One region of the Pantoea sp. X-Soil-MYKO-1289 genome, then DNA from elsewhere that is predicted to be linked to it. Evidence: predicted binding sites of a transcription regulator. Region 1 holds the regulator's gene; each other region holds the start of a gene.

Region 1 (4,475 bases):
GCCGGCACCACCACCACCAGCCTGGCGTTTCGTAAAATTTTCCAGCAGCTCAATCTGCACGCCGCCGAGCTGGAGGGCGACAGCTTCCACCGCTATACGCGGCCGGAAATGGATATGGCGATCCGCAAGGCGCGCGATTTAGGGCGTCACATCAGCTATTTCGGCCCGGAAGCCAACGATTTCGGCCTGCTGGAGCAGACTTTTATCGACTACGGCAATGCGGGCAAAGGCCAGTCGCGCAAATATCTGCACACCTACGACGAAGCGGTGCCCTGGAACCAGGTGCCCGGCACCTTTACGCCGTGGCAGCCGCTGCCGGAAAATACCGACGTGCTGTTTTACGAAGGGCTGCACGGCGGCGTCGTCACGCAGCAGCATAACGTGGCGGAGAAGGTCGATCTGCTGGTGGGCGTGGTGCCGATCGTCAACCTGGAGTGGATCCAGAAGCTGGTGCGCGACACCGGCGAGCGCGGCCACTCGCGCGAGGCGGTGATGGACTCGGTGGTGCGCTCGATGGAGGATTACATCAACTTCATCACGCCGCAGTTCTCGCGCACCCACATTAACTTCCAGCGCGTGCCGACCGTCGATACCTCGAACCCGTTCGCCGCGCGCGAAATTCCGTCGCTGGACGAGAGCTTTGTGGTGATCCATTTTCGCGGGCTGGAGAATATCGACTTCCCCTATCTGCTGGCGATGCTGCAGGGCTCATTTATTTCGCACATCAATACGCTGGTGGTGCCGGGCGGCAAGATGGGGCTGGCGATGGAGCTGATTATGGCGCCGCTGGTGCAGCGGCTGATGGAAGGCAAACAGATCGCCTGACCAGGTCTGGCGCGGTCGCGGGTAGCAAGGCCCGATCGCAAAGACGCAAAAAACGGCATCCCTGCCAGCTCGGCCCGCGCGTATACGCCCCTCATCCTTGATGGGGCGCCCGTAAACGGGCCAACGCGTTGCGTTGTTCAAAAACGCTCCCGGCGTTTTTGTCCATGGCGCGGGACGCTTTGCTCTTCGGGCCTTGCTACCCGCTCCTTACGTACAGTGCGCTTTTTTACAGCGCGACCACTTCATAGCTATGGGTCATCTCTACGCCTTTGCCCAGCATTAACGCCACCGAACAGTACTTCTCCGCCGAGAGATCCACCGCGCGCGCGACCGCTTTATCGCTCAGCGCCTTGCCGGTGACCACGAAATGCAGATTAATATGGGTAAACAGGCGCGGCGCCTCTTCGCGACGCTCCGAGGTCAGCTTCACCTCGCAGTCCACCACATCGTTGCGGCCTTTTTGCAAAATAGAGACCACGTCGATGGCGCTACAGCCGCCCGCGGCCATCAGCACCATCTCCATCGGACTAGGCGCTTTATCGCCGGAGTTGCCGTCCATCAGGATCTGATGTCCCGACGCCGACTCGCCGAGAAAGGTTAATCCTTCGACCCACTTCACTCTTGCCTGCATGTTTCTACCTCGAGAATAGCCCGTTTGCCGCCAGAGTACGCGTTCACCTGGCAAACAGCAATCCAGAGTAATCCCCCCTTTGCTGAAGCGAGACAACAGAAGACAGTCGGCAAAAGCTGTGCTACAAACAGTGCTGAAAATAGTTCGTTCTGATAGGGACGAAGACGGGACATCTCAAGCGCCTGGCGCAAAATAAGGCCCGAATAATCTCCTTTAGGGGAAACGCTTGAAGCTTTCATCGCCTGGCAGGGACTCATCTCCCCGCGTTTTGGGCACGATTACAACAGAGGATAATAGCGAATGGTTCTCGGCAAACCGCAAACAGACCCTACACTCGAATGGTTCCTGTCCCATTGCCATATTCACAAATATCCATCCAAAAGTACGCTGATTCATCAGGGTGAGAAGGCTGAAACCCTCTACTACATCGTGAAAGGTTCCGTTGCGGTGCTGATCAAAGATGAAGAGGGCAAAGAGATGATCCTCTCTTACCTGAATCAGGGTGATTTTATCGGCGAGCTTGGCCTGTTTGAAGAAGGTCAGGAGCGCAGCGCCTGGGTACGTGCGAAAACCGCGTGCGAAGTAGCGGAAATTTCCTACAAGAAATTCCGTCAGCTTATCCAGGTGAATCCGGATATTTTAATGCGTCTCTCTTCGCAGATGGCGCGCCGTCTGCAGGTTACATCGGAAAAAGTGGGCAATTTAGCTTTCCTCGACGTGACCGGACGTATTGCACAAACCCTGCTTAACCTGGCGAAGCAGCCAGACGCCATGACGCATCCCGACGGCATGCAAATCAAAATTACTCGTCAGGAAATTGGCCAAATCGTTGGTTGCTCGCGTGAAACCGTGGGCCGCATTTTGAAAATGTTGGAAGACCAGAATCTGATTTCCGCACACGGCAAAACCATTGTCGTTTACGGCACCCGCTGATTTCCTCTCACTCACGGCGTGATGTCACCGTCACGCCGTTACTGTTTTTAGTGAAGTGATGTGGCGCCGAATCATCTATCACCCCGAAGTTAACTATGCCCTGCGGCAGACGCTGGTGCTCTGCATTCCGGTGGCGCTCGGCTGGCTGTTCGGCGATCTGCAAAAAGGCCTGCTTTTCTCTCTGGTTCCCGCCTGCTGCAACGTCGCGGGTCTGGATACGCCCCATAAGCGCTTCTTCAAACGTCTCATCGTCGGCGGCTCGCTGTTCGCGCTCGGCAGCTTCCTGATCCAGCTCTTAACCCTGAAAGGGGTGCCGCTGCCTGCCGTGCTCTTTGCTCTGCCGCTGCTGCTGGGCGTCACCGGCGAAATCAGCCCGCTGCACGGCCGCCTGCTCTCCGGCACGCTGGTGGCGGCCATCTTTACCCTGAGCCTGATCGGCCGATTGCCGATCTATGTGCCGCCGCTGCTCTATATCGGCGGCACGCTCTGGTACGGACTCTTCAACTGGTTCTGGTTCTGGCTGTGGAAAGAGCAGCCGATGCGCGAAACCCTGAGCCTGATCTACCGCGAGCTGGCGGACTACTGCGACGCGAAATATACCCTGCTGACCCAGCTTACCGACCCGGAAAAAGCGCTGCCGCCGCTGCTGGCGCGCCAGCAGAAAGCGGTCGATCTGATCAACACCTGCTATCAGCAGATGCATATGCTCTCCGCCAGCCGCGACAACAGCCACAAACGGCTGACGCGCGCGTTTCAGGTGGCGCTCGACCTGCAGGAGCATATCTCCGTCAGCCTGCATCAGCCGGAAGAGGTGCAGAAGCTGGTAGAGCGCAGCCACGCCGAAGCGGTGATCCGCTGGAACGCCAAAATTATCTCGGCGCGGCTGCGCGCGCTGGCCGACGCCATTCTCTACCATCAGTTGCCGAGTCGTTTCGATATGGAGAAGCCGCTCGGCGCGCTGGAGAAAATCGCCCGTCAGCATCCCGATAATCCGGTGGGCCACTTCTGCTACTACCACTTCAGCCGCATCGCGCGCGTGCTGCGCACGCAAAAACCGCTCTACCAGCGCGACCTGATGACCGATCGCCAGCGCCGCCTGCCGCTGCTGCCGGCGCTGCGCAGCTATCTGTCGCTGAAGTCCGCCGCGCTGCGCACCGCGGCACGCTTCGCCGTGATGCTGATGTTCGGCAGCGCGCTGGCGATGCTGTTCGATATTCCCAAGCCCTACTGGATCCTGATGACCATTATGTTCGTCAGCCAGAACGGTTACAGCGCCACGCGGGTGCGCATCCAGCACCGGGCGCTGGGCACCTTCGCCGGCCTGGTGATCGCCGCCGCCTCGCTGCGCTTCGCGGTGCCGGAATCGCTGGTGCTGCTGTTTATGCTGGTGGTGACGCTGGTGAGCTATCTGGTGACGCGTAAATATTACGGCTGGTCGATGATTGGCTTTACCGTGACGGCGGTCTACTCGCTGCAGCTGCTGTCGCTGAACGGCGCGCAGTTTTTACTGCCGCGTCTGATGGACACGCTGATGGGCTGCCTGATCGCCTTCGGCGGCATGCTGTGGCTGTGGCCGCAGTGGCAGAGCGGGCTGCTGCGTCAAAACGCCCACGACGCGCTGGAAACCTATCAGGATGCGCTGCGGCTGCTGCTGGGGCCGGAGCAGGAGGCGAAGAAGCTGGCCTGGCAGCGCATGCAGGTCAATCAGGCGCACAACGCGCTCTTCAACTCGCTCAATCAGGCGATGCAGGAGCCGGGCTTCAACGCCCAGTACCTGAAAGATATGCGCCTGTGGGTGACGCACAGCCAGTTTATCGTCGAGCATATCAACGCCATGACCATCCTCGCCCGCGAGCACACCATGCTGACGCCGGACCTGGCGCAGCGCTATCTGCAGTCGTGCGAAGTGGCGCTGCAGCGCTGCCAGCAGCGGCTGGAGTATGACGGACCGGGATCGCAAACTAACGTGATGGCGGGCATAGAAAACCTGGATGAAGGGCCGACGACGATTCTCGAGCAGCATGTGAAGCGCATTCTGGAGCATCTTAACGTGATGCATACCATCTCGTCGCTGGCGTGGAGCCAG
Region 2 (4,475 bases), 1.1 Mb from region 1:
AGTGGTCCATACGCGCCATAACGGTATCGAAATCGAGCACGTCGTCCATTACAGGCGCCTCTTTTGGGCCTACCTGCATTTTCATTTTTTCATCCATGCCGCCGTTGATTGCGTACAGCAGGGTTTTCGCCAGGTTAGCGCGCGCGCCGAAGAACTGCATCTGTTTGCCGACAATCATCGGGCTAACGCAGCAGGCGATGGCGTAGTCGTCATTGTTAAAGTCTGGACGCATCAGGTCGTCATTTTCATACTGCAGAGACGAGGTATCGATGGAGACTTTAGCGGCATATTTCTTGAAGTTCACCGGCAGTTTTTCTGACCACAGGATGGTCATGTTCGGCTCAGGCGACGGACCCATGGTGTAAAGGGTGTTCAGGAAACGGAAGGTGCTTTTTGTCACCAGAGTACGACCGTCGACGCCCATGCCCGCCAGCGATTCAGTCGCCCAGATCGGGTCGCCGGAGAAGAGTTCATCATATTCTGGCGTGCGCAGGAAGCGCACCATGCGCAGCTTCATCACCAGATGGTCAATCAGCTCCTGCGCCTGCTCTTCGGTAAGCTTGCCTGCCTGCATATCGCGTTCGATATAGATGTCCAGGAAGGTCGAGACGCGGCCGAAGGACATCGCGGCGCCGTTCTGCGATTTCACTGCGGCGAGATAGCCGAAGTAGGTCCACTGTACCGCTTCCTGCGCGTTGGTTGCCGGACCGGAGATATCGCAGCCATATTTGGCGGCCATCTCTTTAATCTGGGCCAGCGCGCGATGCTGTTCAGCAATCTCTTCACGCAGACGGATGGTGGCTTCCAGGTTCACACCGTTTTCCAGATCGTTCTGCAGCGAATGGAACTGGGCCAGTTTGTCCTGCATCAGGAAGTCGATGCCGTACAGCGCGACGCGGCGATAGTCGCCGATGATGCGGCCGCGGCCGTAGGCGTCCGGCAGACCGGTCAGCACGCCCGATTTACGGCAGCGCAGGATGTCCTGGGTATAGACATCGAACACGCCCTGGTTATGGGTTTTACGGTATTCGGTGAAGATTTTTTTCAGAGTAGGGTCCAGCTCACGGCCGTAAACCTTACAGGAACCTTCCACCATTTTGATGCCGCCGAACGGGATAATGGCGCGTTTCAGCGGAGCTTCAGTCTGCAGGCCGACGATTTTTTCCAGCGATTTATTGATATAGCCGGCGTCGTGCGCGGTAATGGTCGAGGCGAGATCGGTGTCGAAATCGACGGGGGCATGCGTGCGGTTTTCAATTTTAATGCCTTCCAGCACGTCGTTCCACAGCTTAGTGGTCGCGTCGGTCGCGCCAGCCAGGAATGACTCATCGCCCTCATACGGCGTGTAGTTCCTTTGAATAAAATCGCGAACGTTGACGCTGTTCTGCCATTCGCCCTCGGCGAACCCTTCCCAGGCCGCAGCCTGTTTTGTATTCAGATCGGTCATGATATACCTGCCTTATCTAAGAAGACGTTACGTTGGCGCCGCCAGCCAGGCGGCGTCGGTCAGAATCATTAATGTGCGTTAGAACCGTTGCGTAAATAGATCACCCAGTAGGTCAACCCAACCAGCAGACCGCCGCCGATAATGTTGCCGAGCGTGACCGGAATCAGGTTGTCGATAATAAAGTTGACGGGCGTAAGCGCCTGGAACTGGTCGGCGCTGGCGCCGGCGGCTTGCCAGAAAGCCGGGCCAGAAAAATCGCGAATGACGATCGCTAACGGAATAAGGAACATATTGGCGATGCTGTGCTCGAAGCCGCTGGCAACGAACATGGCGACCGGCAGAATCATCGCCAGGGTCTTATCCGTCAGGCTATGGCCGGAATAGCTCATCCAGACCGCCAGGCAGACCATCAGGTTCGCCAGCGTGCCCAGGCAGACGGCTTCAATAAAACTGTGATGCATTTTATGATCGGCGGTTTGCAGCACATTCAAACCCCACGCGCCGTTCGCCGTCATATGCTCGCCGGCGAACCAGATCAGGGCGACGAAAAACAGCGCGCCAACGAGGTTGCCGAAATAGACATTGATCCAGTTGCGCGCCAGCTGTCCCCAGGTGATGCGTCCGCTCGCTTTCGCGACGACAATCAGCACGGTAGAGGTAAAGAGATCGGCGCCGCATATCACCACCAGAATCAGCCCCAGCGAGAAGCAGATGCCGCCGATAAGTTTCGCCACGCCATAAGGCATGCCTGCGGTGCCGGTGGTCGCAGTGATATAAAAAACAAACGCGATGGAAATAAAAACGCCGGCGGTGATGGCAAGGAAAAAAGTGGTTAAGGGATGTTTAGTGGCTTTATATACTCCAGCATCTTCCGCCACTTTGGCCATTGCGGCCGGTAATAACAGATTAAAAGGGTTGTCAGCTTTCACACTAACGCTCTCCAAAAGATGTCTGGAAAAATACTAACAAAGGAGTATAGGACAGGATTTGATCTGGATCATATTTGACCAGAAGACAGCGGGGAGGATCGAGGCAGGAAACGAAATAAATGGCGTAATATATTGAATTTTAATAAATAAAAATTTTTTAAATTTTATATCTTTATTTTAAATGCGGATAATGAGCGGCGGCCCATTGTGTTAAGCAATGTCATCAGGCAAGTCTGTAATGTTAAAAAAACAATGTGACGAACGATTAAAAATAATGAAAGACGCTGCTCCGCGATAAATAATGGCGCCAATAGTATTGACGCCATGCCTGTTTAATTTAGCCTTGCGCAGCTGAACAGGTTAACTATTTTTTCCAGTAACGACGTTTTGCCGTCTGGAGTTTTTCATAAGCCTGCAGCAGCGCCTGGTGCGCCGGGAAGGCTTTGAGGTCGTCGTCAACGGCCTGCAGACCGTAGAAGGGCGCTTCGCCGCTGATGGCCGCCGACGCCGCTTCCAGCGCTTCCGCACCGTACATGCGCGTGAAGGCGTGATGATACTGCAGCGGGTCGCGCTCATCTTCCATCGCCAGCAGCAGCAGCGTCTGCAGGCAGCGGTAGTAGTTGGCGCGTTCCGCTGAAAAGATCGAGCCGTTGAACTCCATGGTCCATTCGGTCCAGATTAGCGCCTGATCCAGGTCGCCCCCAGCCAGCGCCAGCATCGCCTTCAGCTCGCCGATGCGCAGCGTGTACCAGCCGTTGTCTTTGCCGCTCGCCAGCCCCAGCAGTTCGCGCACGCGGGTAAAGTCGTCATGGCCTTCTTCATCCAGCTGGGCAATCAGGTCAAGATACTCTTCCGGATTCCAGTTGCTGGCAGGCAGCGCCAGCAGCGTGTCGCGCAGGCCCGCGCCCATGTTGTTGTTCGCCAGCACCAGATCTTCCGCCGGATAGATATCGGACATGCCCGGCACGATAATGCGGCAGGCGTAGACGCCCAGGTGATCGTAATCCGCGATATAGACTTCCTGCCCTTCCTCGCGGAAGATCGCCATCAGGGTGGCGAACTCTTCCTGGGTCGTGCCGCTGAATGACCAGTCGACGAAGGGATAGTCCGCTTTTTCTTTGAACAAATCCCAGGAGATAAGGCCGCTGGAGTCGATAAAGTGCGTCTCGAGGTTGGCGTGCTCGGCGACTTCTTCATCGTCGAAGGTTGGCGGCGTAAAGACGTCGAGATCTTTCAGGCTGCGGCCCTGCAGCAGCTCGGTAACGGTACGCTCAAGGGCGACGCCGAAATCGGGATGCGCGCCGAAAGAGGCGAAACAGGTGCCGTTTTGCGGGTTGAACAGCACCACGCAGATCACCGGATATTTGCCGCCCAGCGAGGCGTCATAGGCGAAAATCGGGAAGCCTTCCGCTTCGAGGCGCGCAATCGCCTCTACCACGCCAGGATAGCGCTGCATCACGCTCTCAGGAATTGTCGGCAGGCTGATCGCTTCGGCGATAATGCGGTTTTTGATATAGCGCTCAAACACCTCGGAAAGCCCCTGCACGCGCGCTTCGTTGGCGGTATTGCCCGCCGACATGCCGTTGGAGACGTAGAGGTTGCCGATGATGTTCATCGGGATATAGACGGTCTGCTGATCGGACTGACGGGTAAACGGCAGGCCGCAGATGCCGCGCTCGGCGTTGCCGGACTGCAGATCCACCAGCTCCGGCGCGGTCAGCGCGTCGTCAGGATCGTAAAAAGCGCGCAGGCGCGCATCCAGAATGCCTTCCGGCAATGAGCCGTCCGCCGGGATCGGGAACCATTTCTCGTCCGGGTAGTGAACGAAATCGCCGTTGGCGATCGATTTGCCCAGCCAGAAGTCGGCGAAGAAATAGTTAGTCGAGAGACGCTCGAAATATTCGCCCAGCGCCGACGCCAGCGCGGCTTTCTTGCTGGCGCCTTTGCCGTTGGTAAAGCAGAGCGGACAATCGCGGTCGCGAATATGCACGGACCAGACGTGGGGAACCGGATTAAGCCAGGAGGCTTCTTCAATATTAAAGCCAAGGTCGGTCAGTTTTTGCTGGAAGCGCGCGATGGAATCTTCCAGTGCTGCGTCT
Region 3 (4,475 bases), 2.9 Mb from region 1:
CGAGATCGATATTATCGACGCCGACGCCGTGCTTGCAGACGATCTTCAGCTGCGGCGCCTGCGCCAGCAGCGCGTCGTTTACGTCAGTAAAGGCGACGATCATCGCCACGGTCTCCGACAGATGCGGCGCCAGCGCTTCAGGCGTCGCGTCGGCGGGCAGCATCACCAGCTCGAAGCCGTGCTGTTTTAGGGTATCGATCGGCGTCGTCTCATATTTAGCGAACGACGGCGAGGTGCAGATTACTTTCATCGCGTTTCCCGGTGTGTAAATCGAACAGGCAAGGGCAGCAATGGCTGCCCTGACGGCCATTACTTCAGGTACTGATTGACGACCTGACGGATTTTTTGCTCTTCATCGGCGCTGAATTGCACCGCATAACGGCTGTCGCCGACGTCGTAGCCCAGCAGCGAAACCGCTTTCTTCACCGCCGCCGGGGAGAAGCCGATGCTGTAGAGATCGGTGCGCAGGCCGGTGACGTTCTCCTGCGCCGCGCGCGACCCCTCGATATCGCCTGCGTTGAAGCGCGACCAGATGGCGTTGATCTCTTTTGGCGCGGCGTTGGCCAGGCCGGAGATGCAGGCGGAGCAGCCGTCGACGAAGCCCTGATGGATCAGCGAGTCCGGCCCGTTAAGCACGTCGAAGTTATCAATGCCTTCCGCCGCTTTAATAAAGCCACTCAGGCTTTCATAGCTGCCCGCCGAGTCTTTGATGCCGATAATGTTGGGATGAGACGCCAGGGTACGCACGGTTTCCGGCTGCAGCGTGTTGCCGGTGCGCGCCGGAATATTGTAGAGAAACAGCGGCACCTCGAGCGCGTCAGCCACCGTCTGGTAGTGATAGATCAGCTCGTCCTGCTTGAGCGGCACGAAGTAGGGCGTGATCACCGACACCGCATCTACCCCGAGCTGCGCAACCTGCCTGCCGAGGCGGATAGTTTCGCGTGTTGAAATCTCGCCAATATGGGCGACAACCGGCGCGCGGCCGTTCACCTCATCGACGCAGGTTTCGGTAACGGCGATCTTCTCCCGCTCGTTGAGCACAAAGAACTCGCCGTTGGTGCCGCCGCAGAAGATGCCGTTGCCCGCATCCAGCTGGCGTTTTACCTGTTCGCGCTGCGCTTCAGGGTTATAGGCGCCTTCCCGATCAAAACAGGTGACGATAGCGGTCAATACGCCGGTAATTTTCTGGCTCATACAATCCTCTTTATTCCTGATGTGAAGGGAACAGCGTCAGGTAGACGTCGCGAACGTCATGCGCGCTGACGGCAGCGGGCACGTTCTTCATCAGACGCTGCACGTCGAGCGCCGCTTCCACTAAATAGGGCAGGTGATCCGGGCCGATGCCAAGCTCTTCAAGGCTGGCGGGCAGCTGCAAACGTTTAACCAGCGCGGTGAAATAAGCCACCAGCGCGTGCGATTTGCTCTCGTTGTCCAGTGAGGTATCCGCATCCGGCAGCAGATCGTAGGCCTGAGCGAATTTGTTCACCGCGGCCGGCCGCACAAAGGCCATGCAGGGCGCCAGCAAAATGGCGTTGGCGACGCCGTGCGGCAGATGATATTTGCCGCCCAGCGGATAGGACATGGCGTGCACCAGATGCGTGCCCGCATGGGCGATCGCCGCGCCGCCATAATATGAGGCCCACAGCATATCCAGCCGCGCCTGCAGGTTGTGTGGCTCGGCAACGGCGGTTTCGAGGCTGGCGAACAGTTTTTTCATGCCGATCAGCGCGTAGTTGTCGCTTACCGGGTTCGACACCGTGGCGGTGAAGCATTCAATCAGATGACAAAGCGCATCGATACCGGTCGAAGAGGCGATATGCGGCGGCATGCTGGTGGTCAGCTCCGGCACCAGCGCTACAAAATCGGGCAGCATCACCGGCGAGATAATGCCGACTTTGGTTTCACGCTCCGGGATCGCCAGAATGGCGTTCGGCGTCGCTTCCGAGCCGGTGCCTGCGGTGGTCGGGATCAGCAGCGAGGTGGTGCGCGCGGTCGGCTTTTCGCCCGCCAGCAGCGCCTCCAGCGACGGAGCGTTTTCGACGCACAGCACCGAGAGCAGCTTGGCGACGTCCAGCACGCTGCCGCCGCCGACGCCGATCACCAGATCCACGTCGCGCGCAGGCAGCGCCGCCAGCACCGCGGCGACGTCGTGCTGGCTTGGCTCCGGCGGCACGTTGTTAATCACGCTGACGCTGGCGATATGCTGTTTCAGCTGGCTGATAAGCGCCTGCACCGCCGGGATGGTTTCAATATTTTTGTCCGTCACCAGCAGCGCGCTGGCTTTTCCTTTCAGCAGATAGCTAATGTCGTTCAGCGCCTGGAAGCCGCTAATTACCGTGCTGTTGATATTCATCTCATACCCTTATTACTACGAAACTAGAGCCAATGATTAGGTTTGCTCATTTCAGTGCGTTATATGTCACTTGCTATGGGTCAATTTATAGGACATATCGATTTCGATTAATTTGATCTTGCTCACATATAATCAATCATGATTGAATATAATCATTCACAACGGCATATCGCCGAATCAGGAGAGAAGATGACGCAGAAGTCCTGGAAAACGCCAGTGCTGGTGATCGCCGATGACTTTACCGGCGCGAACGACGCAGGCAGTGGACTGGCGCAGGCGGGCGCTCGCGTGCATGTGCTGTTCAGCAGCGAGACGCCGCTGGATAGCGCCGCCGCCGACGTCTGGGTGATCAGCACCGACAGCCGCGCCGTCAGCGCCGCAGAGGCGGAGGCGCGTACTGAAGCGGTGGTGCGTCAACATCAGGCTTTTATCGCTCAGGGCTGGCTGTTTAAAAAGATCGACTCCACGCTGCGCGGCAATATCGGCGCCGAAGTGCGCGCCGCGCTGGCCGCCAGCGGCAAGAAGCGGGCGCTGATCGTGCCTGCCGTCCCTCGGCTGGGACGCGTCACGCGGCGAGGCGAGGTGCTGGTGAACGGCGTATCGCTGACCGAGACCGAATACGCCAGCGATCCAAAAACGCCGGTCATCAGCGCGCGGGTATTAACGCAGCTCGGGATCGCGGGCAGCGAGATCGATCTCGCCGCGCTGCGCAGCGATCGTTTTGCCGCGCTGCTGGCGGAGCAGCAGGGCGCGGTGGTGATCGATGCGGAAAGCGAAAGCGACCTCGCGCTCATCCTGGCTGCCGCGGCGCAGCTTGACGAAACGCCGCTGCTGGTCGGCGCGGCCGGACTGAGCGACGCGCTGGGCGCGCAGCTGGCGGCACGCGCGCCTGCGCCGGTGCTGGCCGTTATCGGCTCAATGAGCGCCAGCGCCCAGCAGCAGATCGCGCGGCTGGCGGCGCAGCGAGATATCGCGCTGGTAGATATCGATATCCGCCAGCTGTTTGAACGCCCTTGCTGGCCGAATAGCGCGCAGTGGACGGAGCAGGCGCTCGCCGCGCTGTGCAGCGGCCGTCATACGGTGATCCGCACCTGCCAGCGTGCCGATCAGCGCCATGAGATCGACGCGCTCTGTCAGCAGCAGCAGATCACACGCCAGCAGCTTGGCGAGGCGATTTGCCAGTTTCTGGGCGAACTGACCCTGACGCTCTGCCGCGCGCAGCGCCCGGCCGGACTCTATCTCTCCGGCGGCGACGTGGCGATTGCGGTAGCGCAGGCGCTGGGCGCCAGCGGTTTTCAGATTCAGGGCATCGTGGCGGGCTGCGTGCCGCACGGCGTCCTGCTTAACAGTGAATTTACCCTGCCGGTGATGACCAAAGCGGGCGGTTTTGGCGACGAAAACACCCTGGTAGCAGCCATTCGTTTTATTGAGGAGAAGTCGAGTGAGTAAAATTATTGCGGTGACCATGGGCGATCCGGCGGGCATCAGCCCGGAGATCATCATCAAGGCGCTGGCGGAAGGCGACCTTAACGGCGCGCCGGCGGTGGTGGTGGGATGCGCCGCGACGCTGCGCCGCATCCTTGCCCTGAATATTACGCCGCAGGTCGAGCTGCGCGTGCTGGATAGCGTAAAAGAGGCGCACTTCGCGCCAGGTATCATCAACGTTATCGACGAGCCGCTGGCCGATCCGGAAGCGCTAAAGCCAGGCGTGGTGCAGCAGCAGGCGGGCGATCTCGCCTGGCGCTGCGTGAAGCGCGCCACCGAACTGGCGCTGGCGGGCGACGTTCAGGCCATCGCCACCGCGCCGCTGAACAAAGAGGCGCTGCACTCGGCGGGCCATCTCTATCCGGGCCATACCGAGCTGCTGGCGCACCTGACCGACACCAAAGATTACGCGATGGTGCTCTACACCGATAAGCTGAAGGTGATTCATGTCACGACGCATATCGCGCTGCGCAAGTTCCTCGACACGCTGAACCGCTCGCGCATTGAGACGGTGATTGGCATGGCGGACACCTTCCTGCGCCGCGTCGGCTTTGAGAAGCCGCGAATTGCGGTCGCGGGCGTCAATCCGCATGCTGGCGAAAACGGCCTGTTCGGCGACGAGGAGATCACCACTGTC
Region 4 (4,475 bases), 3.5 Mb from region 1:
CGCGCCGTGCAGCTGGCGCAGCTCCTGTTCGCGCTGCTGTAGCTGTTGCTGGAGCTGTTCAAGCTGCTGCTGCTGGCGCTGCTGCGCCTCCTGCTGCAAACGCCGCTCGGTGGCATAACTGGCGGCCTGATGGCCAGCGCGCAGCTGCGCCAGCATCCAGCCGATGCCGAGTCCGGCGAGCGCCAGACAGGCGCTGATAATAATCTGCTGATCCATGATTCCCTCGCGACGCGCATTGCTCGGGAAAAGGTAAAGTCGGCCTGTATGAATGTCCAGACTATTTTCGGGCGGTTTTCACCCCCGAGCAGGCGCTACAGCGCTTTGACCTGCAGCTCGCCCGCTTTCCACGCGTCGGTGAGAAAAAACGGCATCGGCATCAGCCATTCGTCCCCTTTTACCCGCGCCGGATAAACAAAGACGTTGCCGCCCCAGGTGAGCTCCACGGACTGCGTCTCTCCCTCTTTCACCGTCGCCTTGCCCGCCATGCTGGCGAAGCCGGCGTTGCTGCCGACGTGGAAGTTCTCCATGCGCCAGCGCACCGGCGCGTGCGGCGGCCAGGGCTGCGCCTGATGAAAATGGAAAATCTCATCGTGGCTCAGCAGGCTTTCGCGCACCGTCGGCCACAGCGCGGCCTTCAGGAAATATTGATCGGTAAAGCGCGCGTTGCCGCTGTAGCGGGCGATAAAGTCGCGCATCGCCTGCGCCATGTTGCTGAAGACGCCGTTGCAGCCGCCCCACATGCCCGCCAGCAGCAGCTCGGTATGGGAAAAGTAGTCGCGCATATGGTGGAACCAGTACGGCGAGGCGAGCCAGGCGTCGACCGCCGCCGCTTCGCGCTCCGACAGCAGCGAGTCGGCGTCGCGGATAATAAAGCGTTTGACGCCGGGATCGTCCATCACCAGAAAACGCCATAGCGTCGGGTAGATCGCCTTTTCCTGCGACATATCGATCAGCTCGACGTGCGGCTGGTTGAGGCGCTGCCACACGTGCTGCGGCACGCTCTGATCCAGATAAATGCGGCAGCGCCAGCCAGGATAGAGTTGCTGCGCCACCTCGACGTTTTTAATCAGCGTTTCGCAGTAGCGCGGCTGACCGCCGTAGAGGCTGAAGGCGATCACGTTCTGTTCCGGTTTCGTCAGATCGATCGGTTCCGGCCGCGCCGCCGGAAAGGAGTAACGCTGCCCCTGGCGAAAACGCGCGTCTGCGCCGTTTAGCGCTTCCAGGCCATATTTCGCCAGCTCCTCTCGCTTGCCCATCCAGCCGCACAGCTCCGCCAGTCCATCCAGCCAGGTTTCCGAAGCGGTCGCGCGCACGGCGGGCGGCGCCTGATAGATTTTCTGATAGACGCGGTAAGACTTGCTGTAGTGGCCGAGACGCAGCAGGCAGAGCGCGTAGTCGCTCAGCACCTGCATCTGACTGGGCATGGCGCGCAGCACCTCTTCGCAGCAGCGGGCGGCGGCGGCGTAATCCTGCTGCGCCATATGCTGGCGAAAACGCGCGGCGGCGTTTTCAAGGCGCGCCTGCATGGCGGCGGGAGAAGCGGTTAAGGCGGATTTTTGTCGTGGCGGCGTATGGCGCATCGGGCGATCCTCGCTTTTGCTGTAAAGAGCAGAGGCAGCGCGCAGAGGCGCTGCCTGAAAGCGTTATAACAAACGGCGCGCCGCTTCGACCACAATTTTTACCGCATCGCTCTCGGTCTGCTTCATGGCGGCCGCATCCGGGATCTCTTTCTGGGTACGGTTAACGATGACGCCCGCCACCATGCCCGCGCGCAGCCCCTGGCTGGCGCACATCGTCAGCAGCGTCGCAGACTCCATCTCATAGTTAAGCACGCCCATCTGCTGCCACTCCTTCATCGAGCCCTGAAAGCGGCTGACCACGCGGCCGGAGAAGGTGTCGTAACGCTCCTGGCCTGGATAGAAGGTGTCAGACGACGCGGTGACGCCGATATGGGTGGTCGCGCCGCTCGCTTCTGCCGCCGCGACCAGCGCGGTGGTGCAGGCGAAATCCGCTACGGCAGGGAATTCCAGCGGCGCGAAATGCTGGCTGGCGCCGTCGAGGCGTACTGCGCCAGTGGTGACCAGCACGTCGCCGACGTTAATGTGCGGCTGAATCGCGCCGGTGGTGCCGACGCGCAGGAAGGTGCGCACGCCAAGCTGCGCCAGCTCTTCTACCGCGATAGAGGTCGACGGGCCGCCGATGCCGGTGGAGCAGACCACCACAGGCTTACCGTCCAGCTTCGCCAGCCAGGAGGTGAATTCCCGGTGCGACGCCAGCGGCTGGGCGTCCGCCATCAGTCCGGCAATTTTCTTTACGCGCTCCGGATCGCCGGGAACGATAGCCAGGGTCGCGCCCTGCAGATCGGCTTTGGTCAGGCCAAGGTGGAAAACGTCAGACATAGCAAACTCCTGAACAGGGAAGTGAAGCGCGCCACTCTACGTCAGCGCAGCGCAAATTTGTGTGATAACAATCACTATCAAAAATGAATGTTACATTTTACATGGATAACAATGCGATCTAAGTCACATAACCAAGCCATTCAGAATGCCATTGCTACAAGCTGTGTGCGTCGGGCTTCGCAGCAATGTTAAAGAGGAGAGTGTTTTTGCTTGCTCCCTACTCTGTTCCCGGTCTCTGGTCCAGACGTCATCTGGCCAGGCTATAGTTACGTGATTGCGCTACTGCCAGCACGGAGAAAAAAATGAAAACCGAAGACAATATGGCACAAAAATCATCGACGGGCGGCTTTGCACCTGCAGTACAGCCGACCGCCTCAACCACGATTCATACCGATAGCCAGGATATTCAGGCAGGCGAAACCTCGGTGCCGAGCCAGGGCGAAAATATGCCCGCTTACTACGCCAGACCGAAAGAGGCGAACGGTCCGCTGCCGGTAGTGCTGGTGGTGCAGGAGATCTTTGGCGTGCACGAGCATATTCGCGATATTTGCCGCCGGCTGGCGCTTGAGGGCTATCTGGCCGTGGCGCCGGAGCTCTATTTCCGCGAAGGCGACCCGAACGATTACCACGATATCCCTACCCTGTTCAGCGAGCTGGTCAGCAAAGTGCCGGACAGCCAGGTGCTTTCCGATCTCGACCACGCCGCTAACTGGGCCGGCCGCAACGGCGGCGATATTCGCCGCATGGGCATTACCGGCTTCTGCTGGGGCGGCCGCATCAGCTGGCTTTACGCCGCGCACAATCCGCAGCTGCGCGCCGCCGTCGCCTGGTACGGTCGCCTCATCGGCGAGAAAACCATGAAGCAGCAGAAGCATCCGATCGATATCGCCGTGGATTTAGGCGCGCCGGTGCTGGGCCTCTACGGCGGCCAGGACGATAGCATTCCGCTGGAGAGCGTGGAGCAGATGCGTCAGGCGCTGCACGCCGCTAACGCCAAAGCGGAGATTGTCGTCTATCCCGACGCGGGCCACGCCTTTAACGCCGACTATCGTCCGAGCTATCACGCCGAATCGGCGCAGGATGGCTGGGCGCGCATGCTGACGTGGTTTAGGCAGTTCGGCGTCGTCTGATTACGCACGCGATAAAAAAGGGGCGCCGCAGCGCCCCATCTTCAACAGCACGACACCCTAAACTCAGGCGTTTTCGCCGCGCAGTTTCTTCGCCGCCTCCACCATGTTCGCCAGCGCCTGACGGGTTTCCGTCCAGCCGCGCGTTTTCAGGCCGCAGTCCGGGTTGACCCACAGACGCGCTTCCGGGATGCGCTGCGCCGCTTTACGCAGCAGATTCTCCATCCATTCGACGCTCGGCACGTTCGGCGAGTGAATATCGTAAACGCCGGGGCCGATTTCGTTCGGATATTCAAATGCCTTAAAGGCTTCCAGCAGATCCATATCGGAACGCGAGGTTTCGATGGTGATGACGTCGGCATCCAGCGCCGCGATGGACGCCATGATGTCGTTGAATTCGCAATAACACATATGGGTGTGGATCTGGGTGTCGTCTTTCGCCACCGCGGCGTTAAGGCGGAAGGCGTCTACCGCCCACTTCAGGTAGGCGGCCCAGTCGGACTGGTGCAGCGGCAGGCCTTCGCGCAGCGCCGGCTCGTCAATCTGGATAATACCGATGCCGGCTGCTTCAAGATCCGCGACCTCGTCGCGCAGCGCCAGCGCGATTTGCTTCGCGATGGTTTCGCGCGACACGTCTTCGCGCGGAAAAGACCAGCAGAGAATGGTGACCGGGCCGGTCAGCATCCCTTTCACCGGCTTGCTGGTCAGCGACTGCGCATAGGTCGCCCACTCTACGGTAATCGGCCGCGGACGGCTGACGTCGCCGATAATCACCGGCGGCTTGACGCAGCGCGAGCCGTAACTCTGCACCCAGCCGTTCTGGGTAAAGACGAAACCCTCCAGGTTTTCGCCGAAGTACTCCACCATGTCGTTACGCTCCGCTTCGCCGTGCACCAGCACGTCGAGGCCCAGGCGCTCCTGTTCGGCGATCGCCTGTTTGATATGCTGC

The links. The regulator CRP, encoded in region 1, controls carbon source genes, mostly activating them, when cyclic AMP is high. The targets are predictions, from matches to a motif close to ATGTGANNNNNNTCACAT.
Region 2: the regulator CRP is predicted to act here: its motif matches at 2,433-2,450, upstream of focA (formate transporter FocA).
Region 3: the regulator CRP is predicted to act here: its motif matches at 2,464-2,481, upstream of AC6I7Z_RS15620 (iron-containing alcohol dehydrogenase).
Region 4: the regulator CRP is predicted to act here: its motif matches at 2,511-2,528, upstream of udp (uridine phosphorylase).

Annotation. Positions count from the first base shown of each region.
Region 1 is NZ_AP036004.1:326,863-331,337, reverse strand. Features, by position in the region: gene AC6I7Z_RS01505 (phosphoribulokinase) at 1-825, shown strand, start outside; gene AC6I7Z_RS01500 (OsmC family protein) at 1,052-1,456, opposite strand; gene crp (cAMP-activated global transcriptional regulator CRP) at 1,757-2,389, shown strand; gene AC6I7Z_RS01490 (YccS/YhfK family putative transporter) at 2,448-4,475, shown strand, end outside.
Region 2 is NZ_AP036004.1:1,470,122-1,474,596, forward strand. Features, by position in the region: gene pflB (formate C-acetyltransferase) at 1-1,447, opposite strand, end outside; gene focA (formate transporter FocA) at 1,516-2,376, opposite strand; gene ycaO (30S ribosomal protein S12 methylthiotransferase accessory factor YcaO) at 2,741-4,475, opposite strand, start outside.
Region 3 is NZ_AP036004.1:3,262,276-3,266,750, reverse strand. Features, by position in the region: gene AC6I7Z_RS15630 (phosphoglycerate dehydrogenase) at 1-250, opposite strand, end outside; gene AC6I7Z_RS15625 (dihydrodipicolinate synthase family protein) at 310-1,194, opposite strand; gene AC6I7Z_RS15620 (iron-containing alcohol dehydrogenase) at 1,205-2,353, opposite strand; gene dtnK (D-threonate kinase) at 2,543-3,802, shown strand; gene AC6I7Z_RS15610 (D-threonate 4-phosphate dehydrogenase) at 3,795-4,475, shown strand, end outside.
Region 4 is NZ_AP036004.1:3,825,033-3,829,507, forward strand. Features, by position in the region: gene rmuC (DNA recombination protein RmuC) at 1-216, opposite strand, end outside; gene AC6I7Z_RS18195 (tetratricopeptide repeat protein) at 312-1,580, opposite strand; gene udp (uridine phosphorylase) at 1,644-2,399, opposite strand; gene AC6I7Z_RS18205 (dienelactone hydrolase family protein) at 2,702-3,529, shown strand; gene metE (5-methyltetrahydropteroyltriglutamate--homocysteine S-methyltransferase) at 3,593-4,475, opposite strand, start outside.